4 regions of the Mesorhizobium sp. RIZ17 genome follow, and region 4 is predicted to be linked to each of the others. Evidence: predicted binding sites of a transcription regulator. Region 4 holds the regulator's gene; each other region holds the start of a gene.
The links. The regulator PhoB, encoded in region 4, activates phosphate uptake and scavenging genes when phosphate is short. The targets are predictions, from matches to a motif close to TGTCATNNANCTGTCAT.

Region 1: the regulator PhoB is predicted to act here: its motif matches at 2,671-2,687, upstream of WDX12_RS07540 (alkaline phosphatase D family protein).
Region 2: the regulator PhoB is predicted to act here: its motif matches at 2,701-2,717, upstream of WDX12_RS09300 (PhoX family protein).
Region 3: the regulator PhoB is predicted to act here: its motif matches at 1,075-1,091, upstream of WDX12_RS13440 (ceramide glucosyltransferase).

What each region holds. Positions count from the first base shown of each region.
Region 1 is NZ_CP147861.1:1,526,682-1,530,845, forward strand. It holds gene typA (translational GTPase TypA) at 1-306, opposite strand, end outside; gene WDX12_RS07535 (hypothetical protein) at 522-791, shown strand; gene WDX12_RS07540 (alkaline phosphatase D family protein) at 1,025-2,599, opposite strand; gene WDX12_RS07545 (MFS transporter) at 2,909-4,164, opposite strand, start outside.
Region 2 is NZ_CP147861.1:1,866,193-1,870,356, forward strand. It holds gene WDX12_RS09280 (DMT family transporter) at 39-962, shown strand; gene WDX12_RS09285 (helix-turn-helix domain-containing protein) at 976-1,245, opposite strand; gene WDX12_RS09290 (phosphatase PAP2 family protein) at 1,335-2,036, opposite strand; gene WDX12_RS09295 (hypothetical protein) at 2,051-2,389, opposite strand; gene WDX12_RS09300 (PhoX family protein) at 2,780-4,164, shown strand, end outside.
Region 3 is NZ_CP147861.1:2,756,657-2,760,820, forward strand. It holds gene WDX12_RS13430 (Hsp33 family molecular chaperone) at 1-403, shown strand, start outside; gene apaG (Co2+/Mg2+ efflux protein ApaG) at 578-970, opposite strand; gene WDX12_RS13440 (ceramide glucosyltransferase) at 1,191-2,333, shown strand; gene WDX12_RS13445 (O-succinylhomoserine sulfhydrylase) at 2,379-3,569, opposite strand; SAM riboswitch at 3,626-3,703, opposite strand; gene WDX12_RS13450 (2'-deoxycytidine 5'-triphosphate deaminase) at 3,820-4,164, shown strand, end outside.
Region 4 is NZ_CP147861.1:1,237,784-1,241,947, forward strand. It holds gene WDX12_RS06100 (ROK family protein) at 285-1,526, shown strand; gene phoB (phosphate regulon transcriptional regulator PhoB) at 1,855-2,544, opposite strand; gene phoU (phosphate signaling complex protein PhoU) at 2,561-3,268, opposite strand; gene pstB (phosphate ABC transporter ATP-binding protein PstB) at 3,289-4,092, opposite strand; gene pstA (phosphate ABC transporter permease PstA) at 4,089-4,164, opposite strand, start outside.

The sequences.
Region 1 (4,164 bases), 290 kb from region 4:
CCCTTCGGCGGCGTCGACGAGCACGATCGCCGAATCCACCATCGACAGGATGCGTTCGACCTCGCCGCCGAAATCGGCGTGTCCGGGCGTGTCGACGATGTTGATGCGGGTGCCGTGCCAGTCGACCGAGGTCGCTTTGGCGAGGATGGTGATGCCGCGCTCTTTTTCGAGGTCGTTGGAATCCATGGCGCGTTCGGCGACGCGCTGGTTGTCGCGGAAGGCTCCGGACTGTTTCAGAAGCTGGTCGACCAGCGTGGTTTTGCCATGGTCGACGTGCGCGATGATCGCGATATTGCGGAGGTTCATTTTGTCTGGTCTCGGGAACGTTGCAGGCGGCAGGCTTAACAAGCGCCGCCTTTTTCGGTTGCGCGGCTCATACAAGGTTTTTCGCAATTGCGAAAGGGGAGGCCCGACCCCAAATAAAAGGTCACTGATTCTTAAACGTCTTGGTGTGAAATGATTCTGTTAACCAAGGCGGAACCTTTGAGGGGCCGGACAGTTCGATGTTCATGAGCGATCATATGTCCAGATTGCGTCCGGTTTTTGCGTGGGCAGCGCTTGGCATGCTCGTCGCGGCCGGTGCCGCGCAGTCGGCGGCCACGCTCAGGGAAGCCGACCCGATCACGCCGCCCGACGCCAGGACCGCGCAGCAGATGTTCGCCGACGCCCCCGACGGCGTCGACCCGATCGTCACCGGCCCGGTCAGCGCCTCCTTCAAGCAGCGCCAGAAGGACGCCAACTGCGACACCGCCGTCTGGCCGAAAATCCCCACAACCTGCTATCCGGATTGACCTGCCGCTGCGCACAACGCGGCAAACGTAGCGATCCTTCGCGCCCCCCTCTGCCCTGCCGGGCATCTCCCCCTCTTGGGGGGAGATTGGCTGTGACGCTCGCTTTCGCCAATCGCCGACATTGCAGAAGGAGCTAGGCGCCGAAACTGCTAATCTCCCCCCAAGAGGGGGAGATGGCCGGCAGGCCAGAGGGGGGCGCTGTCCCGCCGGCGTTCCTAATTTCCTCAACGACCTTACGCAGACCGCACCGGATCGAGCGTGACCTTGTAAAGCTCGTTGTCGTCGCGATCCATCAGCCGCACGGTGAGCTGCTCGGTGGCGCCGGAGATATCGACCAGTCCGAAGAACTGCAGCCCGGCCGACGGCGGCAGGTTCTGGCCCTGCTCGGCGGTCGGCGCCTTGATGAATTTCAGCTCGGGCCCAAACGTCATGTCGAGGTCGTTGGGGCCGAAGGTGCCGGCATGGATCGGGCCGGAGACGAATTCCCAGAACGGATTGAAATCCTGGAACTGCGCCTTGTCGGGATTGTAGTAATGCGCCGCGGTGTAGTGGACGTCGGCGGTGAGCCACACCGTGTTGGTGATGCCGGCATTCTTGATGAAGCGCAGCACATCCGCGAATTCGAGCTCGCGACCCTTCGGCGCGCCATTGTCGTTATTGCTGACGGCCTCGAAGCCGACCTTCTTCGCCGCGTCGTCCCAGACCACGAGGCTGAGCGGCATGTCGGCGGCGATGATCTTCCAGGTCGCCTTGGAGTTGGCCAGCTCGCGCTTCAGCCACTTGGACTGCTCCTCGCCGATCATGCGCGACTTCGGCGTCAGCGTTTCATCCAGATTGGGGCCGTTGGGGCCGCGATAGGAGCGCATGTCGAGGAAGAACACGTCGAGCAGCGGCCCGTGCGAGATCTTGCGGTAGACGCGGCCCGGCTCCGACGGCTCGTAGCGGATGGTGGTCATTTCGTGGAAGGCGCGTGCCGCCCGGGCGGCCAGCACATGGATCGACTTTTCCTTGTAGCGGTCGTCGGCGGCGAGATTCTTCGAATCCGACCAGTTGTTGAGCACCTCGTGGTCGTCCCACTGGTAGAAGGTCGGGCAGATGGCGGAGAGGCCAAGCACATGCTTGTCCATCATGTTGTATTTCCACTGGTCGCGGTACTCGTCCAGCGTCTCGGCGACCTTGCGCTTGCCGTCGAGCATGACGACGTTCTTCCACTTACCGCCGCCGGGCAGGTCGACCTCATCCTTCATGGCGCCGTCGGCATAGATCGTGTCGCCGGAATGCAGGAAAAAGTCCGGCGTGTGCTTGGCGATGGTCGAATAGGTCTTCATGCCGGTCTCGTCGATGCCCCAGCCCTGACCGGCCGTGTCGCCGGACCAGGCGAAGCGCACGTCGCGCTTTGACGACGGCGCGGTGCGGAAGCGGCCGACGATCGGCTCGGAGACGGCGTTGATGTCGGAAAGATCGGCAGCAGTCATGCGGTAGAAGATGTCCTGGTCCGAAGCGAGGTCGGTGAGCAGCCGCTTGACCGTATAGTCGCTGGCCGGCGAGGTATCGAGGGCAGCCAGCCTGGTCGCGTTGGCGAAGCTTTCGGTCGTCGACACTTCATACATCACGCGCGCCGGGCGGTCGGTGCGGGTCCACACCATGCCGGACGTGGCGTCGACGTCGCCGGACTGGACGCCATGCGTGAAGGCCGGCCGCTGGCTGGCGCGGGAATAATAGGGCAGCGCGAGCCCGGAGGCGCCGACAAGGCCAAAGGCACTGGCCGAGGTGACGAAAGCGCGGCGGGTCAACGAGAGCTTGTTCATGGCTGTCTCCGGATGGCGTTGAACGGGACCGCCAAGCTCACGCCTCAATGTTTCAGGCACATTTCGGAACCATGAAGTTTTGATAACAGTCGACAGCTCTTCCCTTCTCCCCTTGTGGGAGAAGGTGGATCGGCGCGTTAGCGCCGAGACGGATGAGGGGTGTTCCAGCGGAGTGAGGCGTTGACGTTCCTATGGGTGAGGCGTCGCCGGCGTTCCAGCTGAGTGAGACGCTGGCTTTCCCTGGAGCACCCCTCATCCGACCGCTTCGCGGCCACCTTCTCCCACAAGGGGAGAAGGAAAAGTCGCGCCTTAAGCCGCCTGCGGCTCCGGCTCGAACGCCGGCTTGCTGGTATTGATCAGCAGCGAGATGCACGCCGCCGCAATACCGGTCATTCCGGCGATCAGGAAGGCCAGCTCGTAATTGCCCTGCAGCTCGCGCATCGTGCCGCCGAAGGCTGCGGCCGCCGCTGCGCCCACCTGGTGGCCGGCGACGATCCAGCCGAACACGATCGGCCCGCTGCGGTCGCCGAACGCCTCGTTGGCGAGCCTGAGCGTCGGCGGCACCGTGGCGATCCAGTCGAGGCCGTAGAGCACGGCGAAGATGACCAGGCTGGTCGCCGAGAAACCGGAATAAGGCAGGTAGATCAGCGACAGCCCGCGCACCGCGTAGTAGACGCCGAGCAGCTTGCGCGGATCGAAGCGGTCGGTGAGCCAGCCGGACAGCGTGGTGCCGATCAGGTCGAAGATGCCCATCATCGACAGCAGCCCGGCCGCCTGCACCTCGCCGATGCCCATGTCGCCGCAGAAGGCGATGAGATGCGTGCCGACGAGGCCGTTGGTGGTGAAGCCGCAGACGAAGAAGGTGGCGAACAGATACCAGAACACCCGCGTTCCGGCGGCGCGGCGCAACGTGTTCAGCGTATGCGCCAGGAAATTGCCCTGCGATGCCGGCGAGATGGGGGGCACGTCGTCGGCATCCGCGCCGTAGCGCACCTGGCCGATGGAAGCGGGACGCTCCGGCACCAGCAGCAAGACGAACGGGATCAGCGCCGCCGTCGCGATCGCGACCGCTATCGCCACCGGCTTCCAGCCGCCGCTCTGCGCCAGCGAAGCGATGAGCGGCAGGAACACAAGCATGCCGGTGGCGCTGGAGGCCGACATCAGACCCATCATCAGGCCGCGATTGGTCTTGAACCAGCGGTTGACGATGGTGGCGCCCAGCACGCTCGCTACCGCGCCCGAACCGATGCCGGAAAACACGCCCCAGGTGATGAAGAGGTGCCAGGGCTCGGTCATCAACAGGCTGAGCGCGGTCGATCCCGACATCACCAGCAGCGCGCCGAGCAGCGTGCGGCGCAGCCCGATGCGTTCCATCAGCGCGGCGGCGAACGGTCCGGTCAAGCCGTAAAGCAGGATGCCGACGCTGGCGGCCCAGGAGGTGACGTCGCGCCGCCAGCCGAAGCTTTCTTCCAGCGGAACCATCATCACCGACGGCGCCGAACGAAGCCCCGCCGCGATCAGCAAACAGAAGAAAATGACGGCAACGACGACGAAAGCGTAACGCT
Region 2 (4,164 bases), 630 kb from region 4:
TCTGGTTTCGCCGCTTGCGCCGGAATATGCGGCGGCAGATGAACCACGTGAAGACATCCAGCCTGAACGGCGCCGTTTCGCCGATGATCCCCGTGCTCATATGCGCGCTGGCGATATTCCTGCTGTCCGGCATGGATGCGGCAATGAAGTCTCTGGCCATCGCAGTCGGCGTTTATAACACGCTGCTGTGGCGCAGCGTGGTCGCCACAATGGTCGCCGGCGCGGCATGGTCGGCGGGGTCGCGTTCCAAGCCGGCCCTTCCGGTGCTGGGCCTGCATGCGCTGCGCGCCGCGATTGTCGGCATCGTCCTGGTCTTGTTCTTTTGGGGGCTGGCCAGGCTGCCGCTCGCCGAGGCGATCGGGCTCAGCTTCGTCGCGCCGCTGTTTGCGCTTTTGCTCGCGGCATTGCTGCTGGGCGAACGCATAAGGCGGCAGGCGGTCTGGGCGTCGCTGGCCGGCATGGCGGGCGTCGCGATCATATTGGCCGGCCAGTTCGGGGCGGCCAGCCATTCGCAAGATGCCCTGCTCGGCACGGTCGCGGTGCTCGTCTCGACGGTGTTCTATGCCTACAATCTGATCCTCTCGCGGCAACAGGCGCTGCTGGCCAGGCCGGTCGAGATCATGCTGTTCCAGAACCTCTTCGTCGCACTCATCCTTGGTCTCGCGGCACCTTGGCTCGCCGTTGCGCTGCCGAGCGATCTCTGGCTTCCCCTGGCGGGGGTGGCGCTGCTGTCGCTCGCCGGGCAATTTCTGATGAGCTGGTCCTACGCCCGTGCCGAAGCGCAATATCTGATCCCGACCGAATACTCGGCCTTCATCTGGGCGATCGCGCTTGGCTGGTTCTTCTTCGGCGAGAAAGTGGCCTGGACCACGCTGGCAGGGGCATGCCTCATCGTTGCCGGCTGCCTGATTGCCGCGCGCGCCAATCCGAAGCTTGCCGAGCCGATCGAAGCGGCGGTGTGAAGGATGGCTTAGACTAGCCTTGCGGGCTCTGCGCCGCGGTCGCCTTGAGGCGCACGCCCCTGCCGCCGCGCTCGCTGGCCTGGTTCTCGCCGATCAGCTCCACGCCGACCGCGTCGAGCGCCTGGATGACCTTCATCAGCGTGTCGACCACGCCCCGGACGACGCCGTCGCTCGCTTCCATGCGCTGGATCGTTGGAAGCGAGACCCCGGCGCGCTCGGCGAGCGTCTTCTGGTCGATGCCGGTCAACGCCCGCGCGGCGCGCATCTGTGCGGCAGTGATCATCGGCCGGAATCCGTTTTTGAAGCTATGGAAGATGTAAATTGTAAATATTACAATGTCTAAAGCGTCAATTTACATGCGTCAACCATCGGTCAATCGCTGTCGGCCACCACTTTGCGCCGCTGCAACAGCCGCGCCGCGAGCCAGCACAGCATGGCCCAGGCGAAGCCCGCGCACCAGCCGGCAAGCACGTCGGACGGCCAGTGCACGCCGAGATAGACGCGGCTGGTGCCGACCAGCACCGTGGTGAGGACGGCAAGGCCAAGCACGAAGACTTTCGACCTGCGGTCCGGCAGGAAGCGGGCCGCCAGCGAGCCGAGGGTCAGATAGGTCACCGCCGACAGCATCGCGTGGCCGCTTGGAAAGGACAGCGACGTCTCGGTGACGAGATGCGAGACGAGGTCGGGGCGCGGCCGGTCGACCTCGAGCTTGAGCAGGCTGGAAAGCACCTGCCCGCCCGCTACGGCCGCGAACATGAACAGGGCTGTCGCCGGTCTGCGGATCAAGAGCAGATAGACGATCGTCGCCGTCGTGATCAGCACCAGGACGGCGGTGCTGCCCAGCGCGGTGATGTCGCGCACCGCGCCCTCCAGCCAGGGCGGGCCGATCGGACTGTCCGGCTGCCCGGCGTGGCGGAAGGCAAGCAGGATTTCCGTATCGAAGGCGTGCGGGGTCGTGGCGCGCGCCACTTCCATCAATTCCTCGAAGCCCCACAGACAGCCGGCGATGGCCAGCCCGGCCAGGAGCAGGGGGAATTCTATCTTTGCAAACAGCGCGCCGGAGGATGGCTTCATGAGAGGCTCGAGGGTTAGAGCTTCTGCATATAGGGCCCGAGCGTGATCAGGGCGACGGCGGCGATCGCCAGAACCACCCCGGTCGCCTGGAGCGTGTTCAGCCGTTCGCCGAAGAAGACGAGCGCCACGGCATTCACCGCGACAAGCTGGATCACCGCCGACAGGCTGAACGATACCGACATGCCGAACTCGCGCACCAGCCGCAGCATGATCAGATTGCCCGCCGTGTAGAGCGCCAATGTCAAAAGCAGTTTGGCCAGGCTCGGCGCCATCCCCCAGTGCTTGGCCACCATCGCCGCCAGCAGGAACATCACCGTCGAAATGCCGAGCTGCGCCAGTCCCCAGAAACTCACTTGCCGTCCCTTCTTGAACGCCGTCGCCGCGCCGGCCGCCGCCCTTGTTTCCGAAGCGGGCGAAGCCGTCAAGCTGATCGCGGCGAAGCCTCCTTCTCCCCGTCACCGTACCTACGGCATGCACAGATTTCCAAGCGGCTGGTCTTTGGCGAGGTGGCGCTGCGAAGCAGCGACGGATTGGGGGAACCACGTGGCAATCAAGCCTCGGCCTGATCAGGCACGCCAATCACAGAAGATGTGTGCACGGTAGGCTACTGTACGGGGAGAAAGGGGCCGGCATCGACCACCAGCGATGGGCTACGCCGAATCCATGTCACGAAAATGTGATCGGCGCGCTTTAGGGGTCGAAAGGTCAAATCCCCAGCCACCTCAAGAAGCCAGAGGAACAACATGACCGTGACCCCTGAGACCCGTTTCCGGACCAGCCAGCTCGAGGAAAATGACGGCCCGCCCGTCAACCCGACCGACAACCGCACCATGGGCGAGATCATCGCCGCGCGTTTCTCGCGCCGCGGCTTCCTCATGGGTTCGCTGGCTGTCTCGGCCATCGCCGCCACCGTCAGCCCGCTGGCCCTGGTCGCCGCCGACGAGGCGCGCGCTGCCGAAGGCTCGGCCTTCAAATTCGACGAGCTCGAGACCGGCATCGACGACAGGCACCATGTCGCGCCGGGCTATGACGCCGACGTGCTGTTGCGCTGGGGCGATCCGCTCTTCGCCGACTCGCCGGAGTTCGATCCGACAAAACAGTCGGCCGAGGCACAGGCCAGGCAGTTCGGCTACAACAACGACTATGTCGGCTATATCCCGATCGACGGCTCGGCCGAGCACGGCATTTTGGTCGTCAACCACGAATACACCAACCCGCATCTGATGTTCCCCGGCATCGTTTCGGTCGTCGAGAAGGACGGGAAGAAGAAGGCCGAGGTCGCACCGCTTTCGAAGCAGCAGGTCGATGTCGAGATGGCCGCGCATGGCGGCACCATCGTCGAGATCCGCAAGCAGGACGGCAAGTGGCAGGTGGTGCGCGACGGCAAGCTCAACCGCCGCATCACCTCCAACACCGAAATGGCGCTGTCCGGTCCGGCCGCCGGGCATGATCGCCTCAAGACCAATGCCGATCCGTCCGGAACGAAGGTCATCGGCACCATGAACAATTGCGCCGGCGGCGTCACGCCCTGGGGCACCTATGTGATGGCCGAGGAGAACATCCACGGCTACTTTTCCGGCGACCTGCCGGCGGGCCACAAGGAGGCCGCCAACTACAAGCGCCTCGGCATTCCGGAAGGCGCTTATGAGTGGGGCGCGCATTACGATCGCTTCAACCTCGCCAAGGAGCCGAACGAGCCGAACCGTTTCGGCTGGATCGTCGAGGTCGACGTCAACGATCCCAACTCCGTGCCGCGGAAGCGCACCGCCATGGGCCGTTTCAAGCATGAGGGCGCCGAATCGATCGTCGCCAAGGACGGCCGCGTCGTCTTCTATCTCGGCGACGACGAGCGCTTCGACTATGTCTACAAATTCGTCACCGCCGGTAAGTTCAATCCCGATGACCGCGCGGCCAACATGAACCTGCTCGACGACGGCACGCTGCATGTGGCGAAGTTCGCCGAGGACGGTTCGGTCGAATGGATGCCGATCGTGTTCGGGCAGGGCCCGCTGACGGCGGAGAACGGCTTTGCGTCCCAGGCCGACGTGCTGATCGAGACGCGGCGCGCCGCCGACCTGCTCGGCGCCACCAAGATGGACCGGCCGGAGGATATCCAGCCCAATGCCGG
Region 3 (4,164 bases), 1.5 Mb from region 4:
CGGCATCCTGGCGCAGTTCCTGCCGCAATCGCCGGAGCGCATGCGCGTTCCCGATATTTCCGGCGGCGACGGTGATCCGCGCGACGTCGCGGACCACCCGGCCGACAATTCCTGGCAGGAGTTGCTGGCGCTGCTCGGCACCATCGAGCCGACCGAGCTGATCGACCCGACGGTGGGCGCCGAGCGGCTGCTCTACCGGCTGTTCCACGAACATGGCGTGCGCGTCTTCCGCGGCGTGCCGGTCGCCGACCAATGCTCCTGCTCGCGCGAGAAGATCCACGGCATCCTCGAAGGCTTTTCGGCGCAGGAGATCAAGGACTCGACCGAGGACGGCGGCATCCACGTCGCTTGCGAGTTCTGCTCGACGCAGTACGACTTCGACCCGGCCGAATTCGTGAAGTAAGCCCCTTCCTTCTCCCCGTTTCACGGGGAGAAGGTGCCCGAAGGGCGGATGAGGGGCAGCGCCGTCATTGGTGAAGATGGTCACCGAGGCCGTCGTCTAAAGAAAATCTCGAACCTCGGCGCCGCCCCTCATTGCCCTGCCGGGCATTTCTCCATGTATACGGGGAGAAAGAAGCTAGTTCACCGTGCGCCTCGTCCCCGGCATATCGAGCGAGAAAGCCGGAATGGCGATATCGAACGTCTCGCCGCGGCCGTTGCGCATCGTGTAATGGCCGACCATGATGCCCGACGGCGTCGAGAGCGGGCAGCCCGAGGTATACTGATAGCTGTCGCCGGGATTGAGCTCCGGCTGGTCGCCGACGACGCCGGCGCCGCGCACCTCCTCGACCCGGCCCCGACCGTCGGTGATATGCCAGTAGCGCGACAGAAGCTGCACGAAATCGTCGGAGCGGTTGTCGATCGTCACCTGGTAGCCCCAGACATAGCGGTTCTCGGACGGATCGGATCGGTCCTCCAGGTAGAAGGGCCTGACCAGCACTTCGATGTTGCGCGTCACTGCGCGATACATGGGCCACTCCGGTTGCCGCCGCGGAATATATGTCACGCTCCGCTCTTAGTAGACGTAGCGCCGACCATCCTGCCAGCCTTGTAAGCGCAGGTGCCGAAAAACAATGTCATTTAAGTGACATACGACAATGTTGGTGTGCACAAACCGCGCCGGGCGACTCGGGCGCTCTGTCGACTGATGAAACGGCCGCATGCGGCCTTTCGGGAGTGACCAGATCTCGATGGAACTGACTATCGCAGCCGGCCTGGCTTCGTCAGCCCTTCTCCTTTCCAATCTCGCCAGCATCGTGCTCGCCTCCTCGCGGCTCGAACGGCGGCGTGTCATAGCGCCGCCCGCCGGCGCGCAGCCGGTCTCGATCATCGTGCCGGCGCGCGGCGTCGAGCCGTTCACGCAGGAGACCTTGCAGCGCGCCTTCTCGCTCGACTGGCCGCGCTATGAGCTGATCTTCTGCGTCGCGCATGCCGAAGACCCGGTGGTCAGGCTGATCGATGCGGCGATGGCGCGCTACCCGGAGGTTCCGGCGCGGCTGCTGATCGGCGACGACCGCATCAGCGCCAATCCCAAGCTCAACAACTGCGTCAAGGGCTGGCAGGCGGCCAGGCACGATTGGGTCATCCTTGCCGATTCCAACGTGCTGATGCCGAGGGACTACGTCCAGCAGCTGATGGCGGCATGGCGCGCGGACACCGGCCTCGTCTGCTCGACGCCGATCGGCTCGCGGCCGGACGGGTTTTGGGCCGAGGTCGAATGCGCCTTCCTCAACACGCTGCAAGCGCGCTGGCAGTATGCCGGCCAGGCGCTCGGCCTCGGCTTCGCCCAGGGCAAGAGCATGCTGTGGAACAAGCCGATGCTGGACGCCAATGGCGGTATCCAGGCTTTGGCCGCCGAGATCGCCGAGGATGCGGCAGCCACCAAGCTGGTCAACAGCCTGGGGCTCAACGTCAATCTCGTCGCTTCGCCTTTCGAGCAGCCGCTCGGCCAGCGCCGGTTCGCCGAGATCTGGTCGCGCCAGACGCGGTGGGCGCGGCTGCGCCGGGTCACGTTCCTGCTGTTCTTCGCGCCCGAGATTCTCACCGGCGCCGCGATGGCGCTGCTGCTGGCGCTGATTGCCGCTGCAAGCGCCGGCGTCAGCCTGCCCTCAACGGCCTTGTGCGTGGTGGCGATCGCCTACCTGCCGGAATGCCTGCTGGCCTCGGCCAAGGGTTGGTACCTGTCGCCGCGCACCGTCACCGCGATGATCGTGCGCGACGCGATGCTGCCCGCCATCTGGGCGCGCGCCTGGTTCGGCGGCGCCGTCGAATGGCGCGGCAACGCCATGACCATCCGCACCAAGGCGGCGACCGAACTGGAAGAGCTCGCCTGAGCCGATTGCGGCTTAGGCGCGCTTAAGCTAGCGCCAGGTGGGCTGTTACTTCGCCGCCTTCAGCGCCTGCTCGATGTCCTCCAGCAGATCGTCGGTGTCCTCCAGGCCAACCGAAAGCCTGAGCGTGCCTGGCCCGATGCCAAGCTCTGCCCGCGCCTCGTCGCTCAGGTTCTTGTGCGTGGTCGTCGCCGGGTGGGTGATCAGGCTCTTGGCGTCGCCGAGATTATTCGAGATCAGCACGATATCGAGCGCGTTCTGGAAGGCGAAGGCCGCCTGCTTGCCGCCCTTGACGTCGAGGCAGATCAATGTCGAGCCGCCCGACATCTGCTTCCTGACGATGTCGGCCTGCGGATGGTCGGCCCGGCCCGGATAGATGACGCGGGCTATCTCCGATCGGCCGGCGAGGAAATCGGCGATCTTGCCGGCGCTCTCGGTCTGCTGGCGCACGCGCAGCGGCAGCGTCTCCAGCCCTTTCAACAGCGTCCAGGCGTTGAAAGGCGACAGGCTCGGGCCGGTGTGGCGGAAATAGTCGTGCAGGTTCTCGTCGATCCACTTCTTGTCCGACAGGATGACGCCGCCGAGGCAGCGGCCCTGGCCGTCTATGTGCTTGGTCGCCGAATAGACGACGATATGGGCGCCGAGCTGCAACGGCTTTTGCTGCAGCGGCGTGGCAAAGACATTGTCGACGATCAGCCTGGCGCCGATCGAATTGGCGAGCTTGGCGACCGCGGCGATGTCGACCACTTCCAGCGTCGGATTGGTCGGGCTCTCGAGGAAGAACAGCTTGGTATTCGGCCTTACCGCCTTTTCCCAATTGGCGATGTCGGTGCCGTCGACCAGCGTTGCCTGGATGCCGTAGCGCGGCGCCAGCGTCTCGACCACCCAGCGACAGGAACCGAACAGCGCGCGCGCCGCGACGATATGGTCGCCGGCCTTGGCGCTGCAAAGCAGCGCCGCCGTTACCGCCGCCATGCCGGAGGCCGTGGCGCGGGCATCCTCGGCGCCTTCCAACGCGCACATGCGCTTTTCGAACATGTCGACGGTCGGGTTGGCGTAGCGTGAATAGATGAAGCCCGGCTCCTCGCCCTTGAAGCGGGCCTCCGCGGCCTGGGCCGTCTCGTAGACATAGCCCTGCGTGAGATACATCGCCTCGGCGGTCTCGCCGAATTGGGAACGCAATGTCCCGCCATGCACGAGTGCCGTCTGAGGTTTCCAGTTACGCTTCTTGGTGCTCATAGCCCTGCTTCCAGACACAAAAAAACCGGCCGCGAAGTCGCAACCGGTCCATATAGCCTTGCGGCTCGACGGTCCTTTAGCGACTTGTTTAACGTGGCTGCAAGCCGACCGGCCAAATCACCACGGGATAACGACCCTTTAGACCCGCGCCGCGCTTGCGTCAATTGCCGGCTTCATTAAGAGGTTTGTACCAGCCGGGCGGCAAGAGCCTGCTCAGGTCCTCGCCCGGCCTTGTGAACGGAGCCAGCCTTTGCGGCAGACAGGCATTCTTCCGGATCAGGACATCGCGGCGCTGTTCGACGCCAAGGCGCTGAAGTCGCCGCGCGCGCTGGATGCCGATCAGATCCAGCCGGCCAGCCTCGATCTCAGGCTCGGCGACAAGGCCTATCGCGTGCGCGCCTCCTTCCTGCCGGGACCCGATCATCTGGTCGCCGACAAGCTCGAACGGCTGAAGCTGCACGAGATCGACCTCACCGGGGGCGCGGTGCTGGAGACGGGCTGCGTCTACATCGTGCCGCTGATCGAAAGCCTGGCCTTGCCCTCGAATGTGTCCGCTTCCGCCAATCCGAAGAGCTCGACCGGGCGCCTCGACATC
Region 4 (4,164 bases):
ATAGTGATCCAGCAAAACGACGCTGTCAACCGCGATTCTGATGGGTTTTGATGGGTCCGAACATTTTTTTCGACACCCGCAATAAATAATGACATGGACCTTGGCTTCTGCCAGTATCCAGAAGCAATTCCAGGAAAAGTGCGCAGCGGTTTTCCGCCCGGAATTGCGTCAGAACAAAAGACAGACGGTTCGCCGTTTCCGCAAATGGTGAACCGTCTGGCGTGTCAACGCTAGGCCATGGCATCATCACAAGGCCGCGATGACCGGGGAGGACGTGCGAAGACATGTCGGTCGGAATCCGTCACGACGATTTGCGCCGGCGCAACCGCGCCATGGTGATTTCGGCCGTGCGCCGCGCCGGCCAGCCTTCGCGCACGGAGATTGCCGCCACCACCGGGCTCAGCCACTCGACCATTTCGGCGATCTCCGCCGATCTGATCCAGGAAGGCATTCTCACCGAGAGCAAGGCCAGCGAGCCGACGGCGCTGAAACGCGGCCGGCCGCAGATCGGCCTGGCGCTGAACCCTGAAGCCGCCGCGGTGCTGACCGTGGTCTTGTCGCTGAACTTCCTGTCGGTCGCCGTGATCGATTATGCCGGCCAGGTGGTCGCCGAGGAGCAGCAGCGCTTGGACACGCTTGTCATGCCCCGCGACGACTTGATCGGCGAATGCGTGGCGATCGTCCGGCGCCGGCTGCAGGATCCCGACCTCGACGTGAGCAGCGTCGCCCGCATCGCCATGGGCATCCAGGGCATCACCGATTCCCACGCACGGGCCATGCTGTGGTCGCCGATAACGCCGCTGACCGACATTCCTTTCGCCGACATCCTCGAGCAGGAATTCGGCATCCCCGCCACCATGGAGAACGACTGCAACATGATGGCGGTGGCGCTGCAATGGCGCGACCCCGAGCGCTATCGCGACGACTTCATCGCCATCCTCCTGTCGCACGGCATCGGCATGGGTCTGGTGCTGAAGGGCGCGCTGTTCACCGGCACGCATTCCTCGGGCGGCGAATTCGGCCACATGATCCACCGCCCGGGCGGCGCGCTTTGCCGCTGCGGCCGGCGCGGCTGCGTCGAGGCCTATGCCGGCAATTACGCGATCTGGCGCAGCGCCATGAAAATGAGCGAGGACGCCGAGCCGGTCGACGTCGGCGACGCCGACATGCGAGCCCTGGCCGCCAAGGCGCGCGAGAAGGACGGCCCCGAGCGGGAGGCTTACCGTCGGGCAGGCGAGGCGCTTGGTTTCGGTCTCGGCAGCCTGTTCGCCCTCATCGACCCGGCGCCCGTGGCCATGGTCGGCGTCAGCGCGGCCGCCTTCGACCTGATCGAGCCGGCGCTAAGGGAGGCGATCGCCCAGACCGCGGGCGGCCAGCACTCGGAATCGATCTCCTTCGACACCGAGCCTAACGAGCTGCCGCTGATCCGCGAAGGCTGCGCCATGCGCGCGCTGACCTTCGTCGACCAGGAGATTTTCGCGCCGGGCATGCAGGCAAGAGCGGGCAGCGGAAAAAACGTGGCCTGAGCGGCTTTGAAGTGACCGCTGGTCGCTGAGGACAGCAGCAGACGCTTGAGATTAGCGATGGCCCCGCAGCTTCGTCATTCCAGGGCGAAACAGGAGCGAAGCGACGCAGCGCAGACCCTGGAATCCATGCCGTTACTTCGATCGTAGGCGCAGCGGAGCAGAATTCTGCACCGCCCCGGCGCGTCGAAGTCACGGAATGGATCCTCGGGTCTGCGCTGCGTCGCTACGCTCCTTGCTCCGCCCGTGGATGACGACGCTAGAAGCGTCTCGGCTAATCACCATCGCAGATGCCGGGAGCGGAGCCCGTCAGCGCTTCCGCGCCCTATCCCTAATCCTCCCTGATCGCGTAACCCGCCCCGCGAATGGTTCGGATGACGTCGGGCATGCGGCCGTTGTTGACCGCCTTGCGCAGGCGGCCGACATGGACGTCCACCGTGCGCTCGTCGATATAGATCGTCTCGCCCCAGACATTGTCGAGCAGTTGGCTGCGCGAGAACACGCGGCCAGGATGCCGCATCATGAATTCGAGCAGGCGGAACTCGGTCGGGCCGAGCCTTATCTCGCTCTTCTTGCGGTAGACGCGATGCGACTCGCGGTCGAGCACGATGTCGCCGACCTTGAGCACGCTGGACAGCACCTCCGGCTTGGCGCGGCGCAGCAGCGCCTTGACGCGCGCCATGAATTCCGGCGTCGAGAACGGCTTGACCAGGTAGTCGTCGGCGCCGGTCGAGAGCCCGCGCACGCGGTCGCTTTCCTCGCCCCGCGCCGTCAGCATGATGATCGGCAGCCGCTCGGTCTCGGGCCGCATCCTGAGGCGCCGGCAGAGCTCGATGCCGGAAACCGCCGGCACCATCCAGTCGAGCACGAGCAGGTCGGGAACGTTTTCCTGAAGGCGGATTTCGGCCTCGTCGCCGCGGGTCACCACTTCCACCTGGTAACCCTCGGATTCGAGATTGTAGCGGAGCAGCACCCCCAGCGGCTCCTCATCCTCCACCACCATGATGCGTGGCGCGATCATCGGGGTAACCTTCTCGTCAGGCCGCCGGCGCCGACATTGCCGTCTCGTCCTGCTTGGGACGGTTGGCGGGCAATTGCGTACCGGTGAGCACATAATAGGCGTTCTCGGCGATGTTGGTCACATGGTCGCCGATGCGCTCGAGATTCTTGGCGCAGAACAGAAGATGCGTGCAAGCGGTGATGTTGCGCGGATCTTCCATCATGTAGGTCAACAGCTCGCGGAAGACGGACGTGTATTTGACGTCGATGCGCTCGTCGTCGTTGCGCAGCTTGGCCAGCGCAGTGGCGTCGCCCACCATATATTCCTGGGTCACGGCCTGGACCTGGATCAGCACCAGCTGCGCCATGGAATCGATCGAATGCGTGAGGTCGCGCGGCGCGGTGCTGACGCCGACCGCGCCAACGCGCTTGGCGATGTTCTTGGCAAGATCGCCGATGCGTTCGAGATCGCCCGCCATGCGGATCGAGCCGACAACGTTGCGCAGGTCGTCCGCCATCGGCTGCCGCTTGGCGATCAGCGTGATGGCGCGGTCGTCAAGCTCGCGCTGGCGCGCGTCCATGATGGCGTCGTCGGAGACGACGCGCTGCGCCAGCGCATTGTCGGTTTCGAGCAGGGCCCTGGTCGCGCCGCCGACCATGGAGCCGGCCAGATCGCCCATGTCGTTGATAAGCCGGCTGATCTGCCTCAGATCCTCGTCGAAGGAGGCGACGGTATGTTCGGCCATGATGATGTCCTCGTATGAACTCAGCCGAAGCGGCCGGTGATGTAGTCCTGCGTGCGCTTTTCGCGGGGCGAGGTGAAGATCTTCTCGGTCCGGTCGAACTCCACCAGCTCGCCCAGATACATGAACGCCGTCTGCCTCGACACGCGCGCCGCCTGCTGCATGTTGTGGGTGACGATGACGATCGTATAGTCGGCCTGCAACTCGTCGATCAGTTCCTCGATCTTGGCGGTCGACAGCGGATCGAGCGCCGAGGCCGGCTCGTCGAGCAGGATGACCTCGGGCTTCACCGCCACGGTGCGGGCGATGCACAGGCGCTGCTGTTGGCCGCCGGAAAGGCTGAGGCCGCTGGCGTTGAGCTTGTCCTTGACCTCGTTCCACAGCGCGGCGCGCTTCAGCGCCGACTCGACGCGGCTGTCCATCTCGGCCTTGCTGATCTTCTCATACAGCCTGACGCCGAAGGCGATGTTCTCGTAGATCGACATCGGGAACGGCGTCGGCTTCTGGAACACCATGCCGATCTTGGTGCGCAGAAGGTTGAGGTCCTGCGAGCGGTCGAGGATGTTCTTGCCGTCGAGCAGTACCTGGCCCTCGGCGCTCTGCTTCGGATAGAGCTCGTAGATGCGGTTGAGCACGCGCAGCAGCGTCGACTTCCCGCAGCCCGACGGGCCGATGAAGGCGGTCACGCTGCGCTCCGGCAAGGACAGGTTGATGTCCTTCAGCGCCTTCGATTGGCCATAGTAGAAATTGAGGTTCTTGACCTCGATCTTGGCCTTCTCGACGGTCGTGTCGGCTACGTTCAGGTCGGTGGACAACATCGGTTTCATCTGTCCTCTCTGCGTCCGGTCAGGCTGCGGGCGATAATGCTCAGCCCGAGAACCGTAAGGGTGATTATGAGT